Regions from separate parts of the Pallidibacillus thermolactis genome, predicted to be linked through region 2. Evidence: predicted binding sites of a transcription regulator. Region 2 holds the regulator's gene; the other holds the start of a gene.
The links. Region 2 encodes Rex, which represses fermentation and respiration genes when NADH is low (regulators of the CRP and FNR family bind a similar motif). Its sites were predicted from a motif close to TTGTGAAATATTTCACAA; they were not measured.
Positions count from the first base shown of each region.

Region 1: a site for Rex is predicted at 1,384-1,401, ahead of OEV82_RS13285 (YwiC-like family protein). Genes of this name have one in related genera too.

Region 1 covers NZ_JAOUSE010000052.1:13,600-20,780, forward strand. The annotation lists gene OEV82_RS13280 (YfcC family protein) at 1-519, opposite strand, end outside; gene OEV82_RS13285 (YwiC-like family protein) at 604-1,323, opposite strand; gene OEV82_RS13290 (HesB/YadR/YfhF family protein) at 1,474-1,773, opposite strand; partial or broken gene OEV82_RS13295 (DUF2332 domain-containing protein) at 2,326-3,350, shown strand; gene OEV82_RS13300 (long-chain-fatty-acid--CoA ligase) at 3,445-5,034, shown strand; gene OEV82_RS13305 (penicillin-binding transpeptidase domain-containing protein) at 5,106-7,124, opposite strand.
Region 2 covers NZ_JAOUSE010000062.1:9,010-16,190, forward strand. The annotation lists gene OEV82_RS14290 (YdiK family protein) at 1-78, shown strand, start outside; gene tatC (twin-arginine translocase subunit TatC) at 160-915, opposite strand; gene OEV82_RS14300 (redox-sensing transcriptional repressor Rex) at 986-1,672, opposite strand; gene OEV82_RS14305 (ABC-F family ATP-binding cassette domain-containing protein) at 2,024-3,967, shown strand; gene tsaD (tRNA (adenosine(37)-N6)-threonylcarbamoyltransferase complex transferase subunit TsaD) at 4,338-5,372, opposite strand; gene rimI (ribosomal protein S18-alanine N-acetyltransferase) at 5,365-5,820, opposite strand; gene tsaB (tRNA (adenosine(37)-N6)-threonylcarbamoyltransferase complex dimerization subunit type 1 TsaB) at 5,833-6,528, opposite strand; gene tsaE (tRNA (adenosine(37)-N6)-threonylcarbamoyltransferase complex ATPase subunit type 1 TsaE) at 6,509-6,982, opposite strand.

The sequences.
Region 1 (7,181 bases), on a different contig from region 2:
TCCGGAGTACGCCCCTAAATACATGACAGCAACACCGACAAGGGCATCCAAATTCATCGCCTTCGCTAAACTTATCCCAATCGGAATAAACGCAATAACTGAAATGGAAATAATACCCATTCCACCTAATATAGATAGCATGCTAATTATTGCTGCAAATAATAACCATTCGCGATTTTTTGTTTTTTGAATTGTTTTTAAGATTAATGCATCAATAGCACCAGTCTTCTCAATGACAGTAAAGGTACCTCCAATAATTAAAACGAGGAAAATCATATCTGAGGCACGAATGAATCCTTCTTGAATCGCTAAAAAAATGTCAAAAAAGTCGGTTGGTTGCCGTTCTACGAATTTGTAACTGTCTGGAACGATTGTTGTTATTCCAAGTTCATTTGTTTGTCTTTCAAAGGATCCTGCAGGAATGATATAAGTTAAAATTGCCACCAAAACAAGTACACAAAATAAAATAACATAAGCGTCTGGTCGAAAGTTTTTATTATTCTTATTATCTCGAAACATAGATCTGATGTCCTTTTTTCTTTCATTATTTCTCAAAACGAATAAATTATAGGGAAAACTTATCGCATTCGCAACCATTATGACTTATATGAGCACCAATATAATGATAATTGTAAAGAAAACCGAACTCAAAATTTCAGTTATTCCAATCGTCTTGATCGAAACTTTTTTACCGTATAAAATAATTGCTCTTATGGTACTAAATAAATAACTAAGAGCAAAACCAAATTGACCAATGATGATGAAAACAGCTTGCAATCCGATATGATATGCCCATGATACATATTTATACTTTACATTTTTCTTTTCCCGAATCATTGTTTTAACATAAAAAATTGTACCAAGAAAATATAAGAAAATAAGTAGAAAAATAAGGACGGCTTTTTCATCGATTATACCTGTCCCATAAAAATAGCTTGCAAGTCCACCAATTCCAAAAATAAAGACTGCAATTATATCATTCAATAAGGCTCGATCTTGTTTTTGCTTAGAAAAATACATGTTGATGTAGAAAAACGGAATCATAGCAAGTCCAAAATAAATGAGACACGGTTCGTCTAACAATGGATAAAGTAAAAATAGTAATGCTGAAAGGAAAAAGAAAACAAACGATTTTATAAATTCTTTCTGTTTCTTTGTTTTCTTTAGCGACATTAAGAACGGATACGTCGACAAATAGAGAAATAACCATGCTAAAAATAAAGGAATATGTCCAATTTTCGGATTTCCAAGTAGAACATTTAATAAAAACGGAATTATAAGCATCGCCCAAGCACCATGTTGTTTCGGTATCACTGGCTTCATGTCCTCCACCTCATTCCATTAAAAACTACACAAAATTATAATTGGTTTAACCATTTTTAACTGTGAATTTTTTTACATCTTTACCGTTTTTCAACTTTGCAATTGTATACGATACAAAATCCCGCTTGAAATTTACAAGCGGGATTAATTTTATTCTGATTTCGTATAATTGTATACAAGCTCATCCTGTTCTTCATTGTAATCGACAAAAAGATCATGACCATCAAAGAACCATAAATCACGTTCTTCTACATAAAATTGAATGCCTTCTTTTTCAGTATAAACAGCCATATCTAAAGGTGAATTATCTTTCGTAAAGCCTAATGCATAACCAGGTTGAACTGGACTCGTACCATATATTTGACTAAAAAATTTCACTTTGTCTCCTTTTTCCAACCCCATCTCATCTTTAAACCATTTAATCGCTGAATCACTTACTTCGATTTTCATATGCTCACTCCTCTGGACGAATCTAAACATTATTATAGATATAATTTCCTTTAATTACTATTGATTATACTTAGTGATGTTCTACTCTTTATATTAAAACATATTTTGGAACACTTATGTGATAAAATTCACTTATCATTTAAAAAAACAAACGCATTATATTTGACTTTTCTTTTTATTAAGAAAATAATGAATTTAGTTTAATAAGAACAAGTGAGGAAAGTTTCTATTAAAATAAAAAAATATGTGCATCATTCTGATTCAAGCACCGACCTGTATGCAAGAGCATCATTTCCAGGGCTATATTTCTAGTAATCGAAACGCCCTTACCATTTCATATAAGGAAAATACTATGACATAGTATATACATGCTCCATCACTCCAATCTGGTCGAGACTTTGTTGTTATAATCTGAAAGATATTTATCAAGCGAACACCATTACAAAAACTCAAAATAACCTTGCTTGGATCTTTTTTAAACTTGAATACCAAGCGTTTCTCTCATGAGACTAATCCGTTTGTCGTCGTAACCTGTATTATAGAGGTGATTTAATGAAAGATGTGATTGCCAATCAGTTTATCCGTTTTGGAGAACAATGTAAAAATTATTCACCAATGTATGAATTTTTTTCTTATAAAATAGCTAAAGATGATTTATTGTTAGATTTATGTACCTATGTCAAAGAGGGGCAGCCTATACCGAATCTCCTATTTGCAGCCGTACAATTTCTCCTATATAAAGGTTATGATCATCCATTGAAAACGTTTTATCCTAGTATCGTGGACGAACCTAAAGAACACAAACATGCCTTTCCATACTTCCGTGACTTTTGCCAAAAATTTAAACAAGAGATTATTCACCTTTTACAAACGAAAAATGTTCAAACTAATGAAGTTAGACGATGTACATTTCTATATCCTTGTTTTTCGAAAATATATAAAATGACAAGGAAGCCGCTTGCTCTTATTGAAATTGGCACAAGTGCAGGATTACAGCTTCTTTTTGATCAATACAGTTATTCCTATTCGACTGAAAAGCGATATGGAAATGTAAAAAGTAATGTTCATCTTAGTACAAAAATAAGAGGTAAATCAAAACCAGTATTATCCGAAAATAGTCCTCCTGTTCAACTTCGGATCGGGATTGACTTAAATATTGTTGATTTATCAAAGGATGAGGATCGTCTTTGGTTGTTAGCGTTAATTTGGCCGGAACATGAAGATCGAAGAAAGAAGTTTATCGAAGCTTCGAATTATTTTTTAAAGCATAAAAGTATGATTGAGTTTATTGAAGGTGATGGTGTACAACTTCTCCCTTCAATTATGAAAAACATTCCAACCAATTCGACTCTTTGCATCTTTCATACCTTTGTTGCCAATCAAATGTCAAAGGAAGTCCGCCAAACTTTATTAGAGACGATAAAAAAATAGGTCAACAAAGGGATGTTTTTCACCTTTATAATCATATTACAGATTCACTTCTACATTTAGATTACTATATTAATGGAAGAGAATACACGATTACCATTGCCGATATCGATGATCATGGCCAAGCGTTTACTTTGTTATGTAATTAGATTTTGTTGACTTTATAATTTTCAGAATATAAAATATATTATAACTAATTTTAATCACCACCCATTAAATGATAGAGGAAAAGGAGTGACTAAAATGATAACGCCATTAACACCTTTAGATTGGAAACGGCGAGCAGTCAAATATTATCCAAATAAAATTGCCGTGATAGATGAGGAAAAGGAGTTTACATACAAACAATTTGCAGAGAGAACAGACTTACTGTCGAAGGCTCTGTATCAAGCTGGTATACGCCAAGGGGACCATGTTGCCGTTATGCTTCCCAATACCCATTATATGTTAGAATGTTTTTACGGAATCGCTCAAATTGGTGCGGTCATGGTCCCCCTTAACTATCGAATCTCTGCCGATGATATGGCATATATTATCAATCATAGTGATGCAAAGATACTCATTGTCGATGAAGAGTTCACCCCTCCTATTGAGAAAATTGTCGATCGCTTAAATGTAGAACAAATCATCGTTGTTGCTGTCGATGGATTTGAAACAAATTTAAAAGCTATTTATTATGAAGATTTTATTAACCATGCTTCACATGTTGAACTTCCTCAAATACAAATTGAAGAAAATGACTTATTGACGATTAACTATACTAGTGGTACAACTTCAAGACCAAAGGGTGTCATGTTAACACACAGGAATAATTATCTCAATGCAGCTGACTTTTTATACCATTTACATGTTCACCATGATGATGTTTATTTACATACTTTACCTATGTTTCATGCTAACGGATGGGGTGGCGTTTGGGCGATTACGGCTGCTGGCGCAACCCATGTTTGCTTAAGAAAAGTAGACCCACCGGTCATTCTTGACTTATTTGAGAAAAAAAACATCACATTGTTATGTGCTGCTCCAATCGTTATTAATATGATTATGAACCACCCAAAGGTAAAAGAAACGAACGTCACAACGAAACCACGGATGGCAACAGCTGGAGCTCCACCTGCTGCTGCAATCATCAAAAAAGCACAACAATTGTTAAATTTAGAGATCATTCATGTTTACGGGCTTACTGAAACAACACCGTTTATTCTTTACTGTGAATGGAAAGAAGAATACCAAGGTTTATCTGAAGATGAACAGGCAAACTTGAAAGCACGACAAGGAATCGAAATGGCTTTTAATGGTGAAACAAAAGTTGTTCGTCCGAATGGTGAAGAAGTTGAATGGAACGGTAAAGAACTTGGTGAAATCGTTACCCGTGGCAATGTAGTGATGAAAGGTTATTATAAAGATCCTGAAAAAACGAAGGAAGCAATCGTTGATGGCTGGTTCCATACTGGTGACCTTGCCGTTGTCCATCCTGATGGATACATTGAAATTCGCGATCGTTCCAAGGACATTATCATTTCCGGTGGAGAAAATATATCTTCCACAGAAGTAGAAGGGGTACTATATAAACATCCTGCTATTTTAGAATGTGCTGTCATTGCTGTACCGGATGAAAAATGGGGTGAAGTACCAAAAGCCATTGTTGTTTTACATGAAAGCGCAGAAGTTACTGAAAAAGAAATCATTGACTATTGTCGAGATAATATGGCTCATTTTAAAGCACCAAAATCCGTTGAATTCGTTGAAGCTTTACCAAAAACAGCGACAGGAAAGATCCAAAAATTTCGTTTGCGTGAAAAATATTGGCAAGGCGTAAAACGAGTGAATTAATATGCACGAGAATATAAGGCAAGAGGTAGAGCGAAACTCCCCCTTGCCTTAATTAATTTTTCAATCTACTATTACTTTTTAAACTCCGCAAACAAATTTTTCACAGCTTCTACAACAACTTTCGTCCCGCCCAATTCCTGGGTTCCTTCCATCATCATCGCGATTAATAGATCTTGTTCATTCGTATTATAAGCGACAAAAAAACTGTTTTCCATTCCTTGTTCGCCTTGACTGGCTTTCGCGATTTCCGCTGTTCCAGTCTTACCTGAAAGAGGCAAGTCGCTCATATTAGCTGGCTTTCCTGTACCTTGTGTAATGACTTTTCGTAAGTAATCTGCGATTAGATCGGCATGATTAGGTGATACAACACTTTCTTTCCAAATTTGCGATTGATCTTCTTCTGCTAATAGAACAGGCTTAATGAGATTTCCTTTATTAAGGATAGCACCGTAACTAAGTGCTAAATGTACAATATTTGTTTGTACTTCACCTTGACCATAGGCGGTATCAGCTAATAAAATCTCCTCACTTAAACCACCTTCATTGGAAATTTGCGAAGGTTGTAATGCATATGAATATGGAATTTTCTCACCAAAACCAAACTTTTTCAGACCAGCAATATAATCCTTTTCACCTATCTCTAACGCCGTCTGTGCAAAATATATATTATCTGATAACACCATGGCATCTTCTAAATTCACAGGACGTCCCGGATCCGATACGCGTGTGACATAGTAACCTCCCCATGTGTCATCTTTTTGCCATTGTTTGCCCGTTATATTCCTTTCTTTATCTGGTTTAATTTTACCGGTTTCTAATCCGATAACTGCCGTGTAAAGTTTCATAACCGAACCAGGTGTATGAGGTAAGACAAAGCGATTCACAGTTGGTTTTAACGGATTATTTTCTAATTCTTCCTTTTCACTAGCGGACATGAACATATATGTATTCGGATCAAAGGAAGGACTGCTAACAATCGCTAAAGTCTCCCCTGTTTTTGGATGGATGGCAACTGCTGTTCCTGCATTACCGTTAAATTTTTTCAACATTTCTTGCTGGAAGTTACTATCTATAGTTAACTGTACCGTTTCGCCATTTTTTACTGGTTTTTCAGCAACAGTAATTCTTGTTTGATCAGGATTTTCTAAATAAATTTTCACACCATCTTCAGCACGTAAGCGATCTTCTAAAATTTGCTCAAGACCACGTTTACCAATATAATCTCCTGGTGAATACCCTTCCATTTCATCTAATTCTTCAGCTGTAATTTCTCCAATATAACCGATCAAATGGGCTGCAGCTTCTCCAATTGGATAAACCCGACCACTAACTTTTCGTGTTTGTACGCCTTGAATTTGTTCAATTTTTTCTATTAATCCTACTTGAGTATTTGGAACAGATTTAATTGGAACATAATAATGAGGTTGGACCCAGCTTGCATTTAATTTTTGCTCAATTTCATCAACTGTCAAATTCAAATAACCAGCAAGTTTTGATTTCACTTCATTTTCCTGACCCTCAATTCGTTCTGGAATAAGTCCAACTTCAATGACTTCCCCATTTATTGCCAGACCATTACCATTACGATCAAGAATTTCTCCCCGGGAACCCGGAACCGTTTCAATGCCTACCTTTTGATCCGGTTGCATCCCTTCAAATATAAATCCGTGATTCCACTCGATTAACCAATGTTCTTTTTCCTCTTCGTCATCAGTTACTTTGATCATATTTGCTTCATGATCAAATTCAATAGGACCTGCCATTGAATTCATTGATACGGTGAAAGGAATGGTTACCTCTGTCGTCTCTTCTGAAATTTCTTCTGAAGGAGCTTTAAATGAAACTTTTAAATCTGTAATCTCTAAATCATGGTAAATTTTTCCTAATCTTTCAACAAATTCTTCCTTCGAATATAACTCATTCGATTGTTCAGTATGCATATCATAAAGTTTGTCATATTCACCTTTTTGCCAATGTTTAACATAAGTATCAAATACATCTTGCGGTTTTACGATATCATCTTTTTTACTACAAGCTGATAATAATAAAAATAAAAAAAGAATACTAAAGAATAAGAATCGTTTCTTCATAATTTCCCCTCCTATTCCATCCCTAATTTTCAGTTATGCTTTCACTTGCAATGATTG
Region 2 (7,181 bases):
GACATCGGTTCGAGTATAAAAATATTCTATTCATATTGGAACTCACAACGGAACAAACGTAACATAAGAAAAAAATAAAAATATTTAATAGAAAAGGTTGTCCTCTTATTCAGTTTACTTCTAGAAATTAACCTTAATGAAGTAAACAAAACGGGCAACCTAAATTTTATGAATATGTCTTGCAGATCTTATTTGTTCCACTTTTTCAATTTTGCGATAAGCCATTTTGGAAATCAAAATACTAATTTCATATAAAACAAACAAAGGAATAGTAACCATTATATGAGACATGATATCTGGCGGCGTAATAAGTGCAGCTAAAATTAGTAATATAAAGTAGGCGTATTTACGAACTTTTGATAAGAAAGAAGGTGTAATAATGCCAAGTCGAGTTAAAAACAAAATGATAACAGGCAATTGAAATAAAAGACCAAAAGGAATGGTAATTTGAAACAAAAACTCAAAATACTCATTAATTCCGATAACTGCATTTAATTCCATTTGAGCATTAAGATGAAACATAAAGTCTACTAAAAATGGAAACAATATAAAGTAAGAAAACGAAATACCGCCTAAAAACAATAGAATAGAAATTGGTATGTACGTTAATGTAATTTTTCGTTCTTTCTTATACAATCCCGGTGAAATAAACGCCCAAAGTTGATACAAGATAAATGGAGCTGTAAATACACAGGCAATAAGAAAAGTAATCTGAAAATAGACTTTTAATGGATCAGTCAATCTGAACGTATTAAGTTCTAATCGAGTCGCTGTATTTGTTTGTTGTAAATAGATAATCAGTGGTTCAGTCAAGAAAAAACCACCGACGAAGGCGAGTATGAAAAAGCAAATAGTCGCGATTAGACGCCTTCTAAGCTCAGCAATATGATCTTGTATGGTCATTTTATTACCCATAGTGTCCATCCTAACCGATGTTCTTTATTTATAATACGAACTTCCAGCCAATTATAATTATATATGTATTTTAAATTCGCGTTTTTTCATTTTCCTCAACTTCTTCTGTGTCTTCAGATTCGTTAGAATAATTTTTTATAAAATACACGAACGATTGTAATTCGACCGCTAAATCAATATGATGAACATTTATTGAAGATGGGACATTTAATCTTGCTGGCGTAAAGTTTAAAATCCCTTTAACTCTAGTTTTAACTAATCGGTCGGTTACTGATTGTGCAGCTTGTGCAGGTACAGTTAAAATAACTACTTGTATTTCTTCTTTATTAAGTATTTCTTCCAGTTGATCAAGGCTATAAACAGTAACATCACTAATCTGTGTGCCAATTTTACTTTCATTTGTATCAAACGCGTAGCAAATTTTCGTATTATTATTTTTCGTAAAATTGTATCGTAATAACGCTGTTCCTAAATTACCTACACCAATTAATGCTACTTTTGTTAGTGCATCTTGATCAAGGGTTTTTCGAAAGAAATTTAATAAATACTGGACATTATAGCCATAACCTTTTTTTCCTAACGCACCAAAATAAGAAAAATCTCTCCTTATCGTTGCTGAATCCACCTTTACTGCTTCACTTAATTCAGCCGATGAAACACGGAGTTTTCCAGATTGATATAGATTTTGCAAAAAACGGTAATATAATGGTAATCTTTTTGCTGTTGCCTTTGGAATTCTTAATTGTTCTGTTGCCATAAGTCAGTCCTCCAATGTTGATATATTTCAATTTATACTAGTTGTTTATTTGTTTTAAATAATATTTAACACACAAATATTTTGATAACGTTTTCTTTATATCTCGATAACTATTATATTCGATAAAAAATACAGATTTCCTTCTTTTTTACATACTTTAATTTATAATACACAATTTTCATTTAAAAGTCTTATTAATTGTTGTTCTATAATAGTTTGTTTATTCTTTCACTGTCCTTATTTCCTTACTTCATATAAAATAATTATATAGCAAAAAGGTTTAACATTCAGTCGAAATATGGAAAATTATACTAACGACCTTTCCTAATAAAACTATTTGAGGTGTACGTTATGATTTTGCTTCAAGTCAATCAGCTGACAAAATATTATGGTGCTGATCTTATTTTACATAATATAAAATTAGAAATACAAACAAGAGATCGAATTGCTCTTGTTGGGCGGAATGGATCTGGTAAATCAACATTATTAAAAATTATTGCAGGCGAATTAAATTATGATTCAGGTGAGATTATTAAACCCAAAGATGTTACCATTGGCTTTTTAGACCAATATACGGGTTTAGATACTGACAATTCCATCTGGGAAGAGATGATGAATGTTTTTCAGGATCTAAAGGATATGGAAAAACAACTTAGATATCTAGAACAACAAATGTCAAAGGAAGACGTTTATCAAAACGAGATGAAATATAATAAAATCTTATCGGAATATGATTATTTACAAAATGAATTTAAAGAAAAAGGCGGTTATCAATATGAAGCTGACATCCGATCAGTTTTACATGGTTTGAATTTTGCCGACTATAGTTATGACACAAAAATCTCTACATTGAGCGGTGGACAAAAAACAAGATTGGCACTCGGGAAACTGTTATTGTCAAAACCTGACATTTTGATCCTTGACGAACCGACAAACCATCTTGATATTGAGACATTAACCTGGTTAGAACAATATTTACAAACCTTTAACGGTGCAATTCTTATTGTTTCTCATGACCGGTATTTTCTTGATAAAGTCGTAAATCAAGTCTATGAATGTGCCAATAACACTCTGACCCGTTATATAGGAAATTACAGTAAATATCTTGAACAAAAAGCAGCCAACTTTGAACGAGAAATGAAAATGTACGAAAAGCAACAAGAAGAAATAGCTCGGATAAAGGAATTTATTGCACGCAATATTGTCCGTGCCTCTACAACAAAACGGGCACAGAGTAGAAGGAAAATGCTGGAAAAAATGGAAATAATGGACAGACCTAGCATTGACGATAAATCGGTTTCCTTTTCCTTTCAAATTGAACGACAGAGTGGGAATGAAGTTCTAAATGTATCAGATCTATCAATCGGCTATAATTCGAATATCTTATCGAGTAACATTCATTTTCGTGTAACAAGAGGAGATAGTATTGCTCTTCTTGGGCCAAATGGTGTCGGAAAATCCACCTTATTAAAAACCCTTGTTGGTAAGCTCACGGCTATTCATGGATCAATTCAGTTCGGGACAAACGTCAATATCGCTTATTATGATCAAGAGCAAGCCGATTTAACATCCAATAAAAGTGTTCTGAATGAACTCTGGGATGAATATCCAATGAAAACAGAAAAAGAAATACGAACAGTATTGGGCAACTTTTTATTTTCCGGAGACGATGTTTTAAAACCTGTATCCACATTAAGTGGTGGTGAGAAAGCTCGACTTTCTTTAGCAAAACTAATGCTACTCAATGCTAATTTATTAATTTTGGATGAACCGACGAACCATTTAGATTTAGATAGTAAAGAAATATTGGAGAATGCTTTAGTGGATTACCCCGGGACAATTCTTTTCGTCTCGCATGACCGATATTTCATTAATCGGATAGCAACAAAAGTGTTCGAACTTACTAAAGATGGCATCAACGAATATTTAGGTGACTATGATTACTATGTTGAGAAAAAGGAAGAAATGCTCGAATTAAAAAAATTAACTGAGGACGAGAATCAGAAAAATGTGAATAAGTCTCCGAAAGAAGTAGAAAAACTCGATAATAAATCTCGTTATGAATTAGAAAAAGAGCTGAAAAAACGCGCACGACAAAGACAACGGCGGATAGAAGAAATCCAAAATCGAATTGAAACTTTAGAAGAAATGATAAATGAAAAAGAACAATTGTTTATTAATCCTGAAATATATACTGATCATACAAAAGTTGCAAACTTAAATGAAGAAATTAATCAAGCAAAAAAAGAAATGGAAGATTTATTAGAAGAATGGGCTGAATTAGAGGATGAATAAAATTTTAGGTTGCTTTAAGTAAATTCACTTAAGGCAACCCTTTTTTAACACAATATAATCTCCTTATGCATTACGATTTCTTCTTTCTAGAAAGAATTGTATATTAATATTTATACACTTAATCCACACATTTATCCACATTATATAGACTAAAAAATTAAGGTTTTTACAATAATATCCACAAAATCCACAATACAACTGGTGGTTATCCACATTTTTTGTTAACAAGATGTTAATCCTTTATATCCAACTTCTATAGTATTCGATATATTTTTATCCACAACTAATTCACTATTATTTTCATATATTAACAAAATCAATGGAGGAAGACAAAGACATAAAAAAGAGAGGCTCATATGTAACCTCTCTTTCAATTAATCAATTTTGAATTAAAAGACTCTAAATCCAATCCTGGATTAGCATTTAACGTAAGATCTGCTCGTATTCCCTTTTCATAAAAAACACTTCCTGCTGCTGCAATCATTGCGGCATTATCTGTACATAACTTTAATGGTGGAATGATTAATTCAATATTTTCCAGTTCCGCTACGGCTTTTCTAAGCGCTGTACGAAGGCCGTTATTTGCTGCTACACCACCAGCTAATAATATTTGTTTCACATTATATTCTTTTGCTGCACGAATCGTTTTTTCGACTAAAACTTCAACAACACTTTCTTGGAAGCTAGCTGCTAAATTTTCAGGCTTTATCGTCTCTCCACGTTGTTTAGCATTATGGACCGTGTTGATTACAGCCGATTTTAATCCACTAAAACTAAAATCATAAGAACCCTCTTCAAGCCATGCGCGAGGTAGATTAATCGTAGCCTCACCTTCACTTGCCATACGGTCAATATGAGGACCACCTGGATATGGACAATGAAGTACTCGAGCTACCTTATCATAAGCTTCACCTGCTGCATCATCCCTTGTTTCTCCTATCACTTCAAAATGACCATGTTCCTTCATATAAATTAACTCTGTATGTCCTCCTGAAACAACGAGTGACAACAACGGAAATTGCAACTCTGTAACAAGACGATTAGCATAAATATGCCCTGCAATATGATGGACAGGGATTAATGGTAAAGAATGAGCAAAAGCGATCGATTTTGCAGCCTCCACGCCAATTAATAACGCTCCTACTAACCCTGGTCCTGCTGTAACTGCCACGCCCGATAATCGGGAAAACTCTATACCAGCATTATTCATCGCTTCTTCGATAACCATTGTAATTTGCTCTACATGATGACGGGAAGCTATTTCTGGTACAACACCACCAAATCGTTTGTGCGTATCAATTTGAGAAGCAACTACATTGGATACTATTTCTTTTCCATTTTTTATGACAGCTGCTGCCGTTTCATCACAACTTGTTTCAATTCCTAATATGTATTGTTCATTCATATAAGTTCACCCACATTATTAAAGCATCTTCATGGTTATCTGTATAATAACCTTTTCTTATACCACCATTTTTAAATCCAAATTTCCTGTACATATTTTGTGCAATTATATTCGATACTCTTACCTCTAATGTTGCCTTTTTCGCTCCATTGGATATCATTGCTTGCATCATTTGATACATAAGTTTATCACCAATCTTCATCCCACGAAATTCCGGTAAAACAGCGATATTTGTTATATGACATTCATCCAATATAATCCACATACCACCATAAGCAATTAATTTCCCATCAAATTCAGCACCAATATACAGCGCATATGGATTTGATGTTAGTTCTCTTATAAAAGCTTCCCGAGTCCATGGTACCGTAAACGATGCGTTTTCGATTGCTAAAATTCCATCGATATCGTCAATCGTTAATTGTCTAAAAAACGGTTCAATCGCCATAAGTCTACCTCTCTAATTATTCCGGTTTTTTTCTCTCCACTTTGCTTCTGCCTCTGATAACCGTAAATAGTTTGGTTTAAATAAATGTGCATCTTCCCCTGGTAAATCTTTTCCTAAAAGAGCTAGCTCCCCTGGTTTCGGTACATTTAAGGTTAATGGTGCAAATATTGCATTATCATTTAATATGCTAGAAAAAATCTCGTTGTGAATAAGCGAATCATCGCCAACGAACATAACTGGCTTATTAAAATCCTTCAAATGGTCTCCCCACTCTTTAACAGAGCGATGTTTATCTTCTTCAACCTGTTGAAGCTTACCATCTTTATATTTATATAAACCAGTAAAAATGTTTCCTCTTCTTGCATCCATAACTGGTGAAATAAGTCCTTCAAAGTAACGAGCATTCGCAGCCATTACCTTTAAGCTCGATACCCCTACAATCGGAACTTTCAATGTCCATGCTAACGTTTTTCCAATTGTAACACCGATACGCAATCCAGTATATGAACCTGGACCATTGGCAACCACAATTTTCTCAATTTCATTTTTGGCAACACCACAATCGTTTAACAAATAATCGATCGCAGGTAGTACTCTTGTCGAATGATTCCGTTTAACATTTGTCATATATTCACCAATTACCTTATCTTGACTAACAACGCCGACACCTAATACGTTAGTTGAAGTATCAATTGCTAATATATTCATTAAAAAACTCCTCACATAAGTCTTCGTAACGATAACCAATTGGTTTGAAACGTATTTTTCTCTTTTGCTCACTTAAAAAAGTAATTTCAATAGCTAATAAATGTTCTGGTAACTGATCTTTGATGATGTGAGCCCATTCAATAACCGTAACCCCACTACCATGGAAATATTCATCAAATCCTAAATCTTCCATCGAATCGGACAATCGATAAACATCCATATGGTATAAGGGAAGTCGTCCATTTGTATACTCTTTTATAATTGTAAATGTAGGACTATTAACCGTTCTTTTAATTCCTAATCCTTTCGCTAACCCTTTCGTAAAAGTTGTTTTTCCAGCACCAAGATCACCTTCTAATGTTATTACATCTCTTGGTTTTAAAAGAGTGGCTAAATGGTTTGCTAGATTCAACGTATCTTCTTCAGAATATACTATAACCTCATAATTTCTCATATTTTTATCCACCTACTTGTATTCTTCCCTTATTCCTATTCAGCCATCGCTCTAATAATAGTATACACCAGTGTTTATGACAAATTTCCATTGCAATCATAAAAATTTCCATTAGCTGTTTATAGTCTATCATAATTCATTTCTTCAAAAAATTGCCTTTTCAAGTTTCATAAGCTTTTCATCATTACTTTAATCCTAC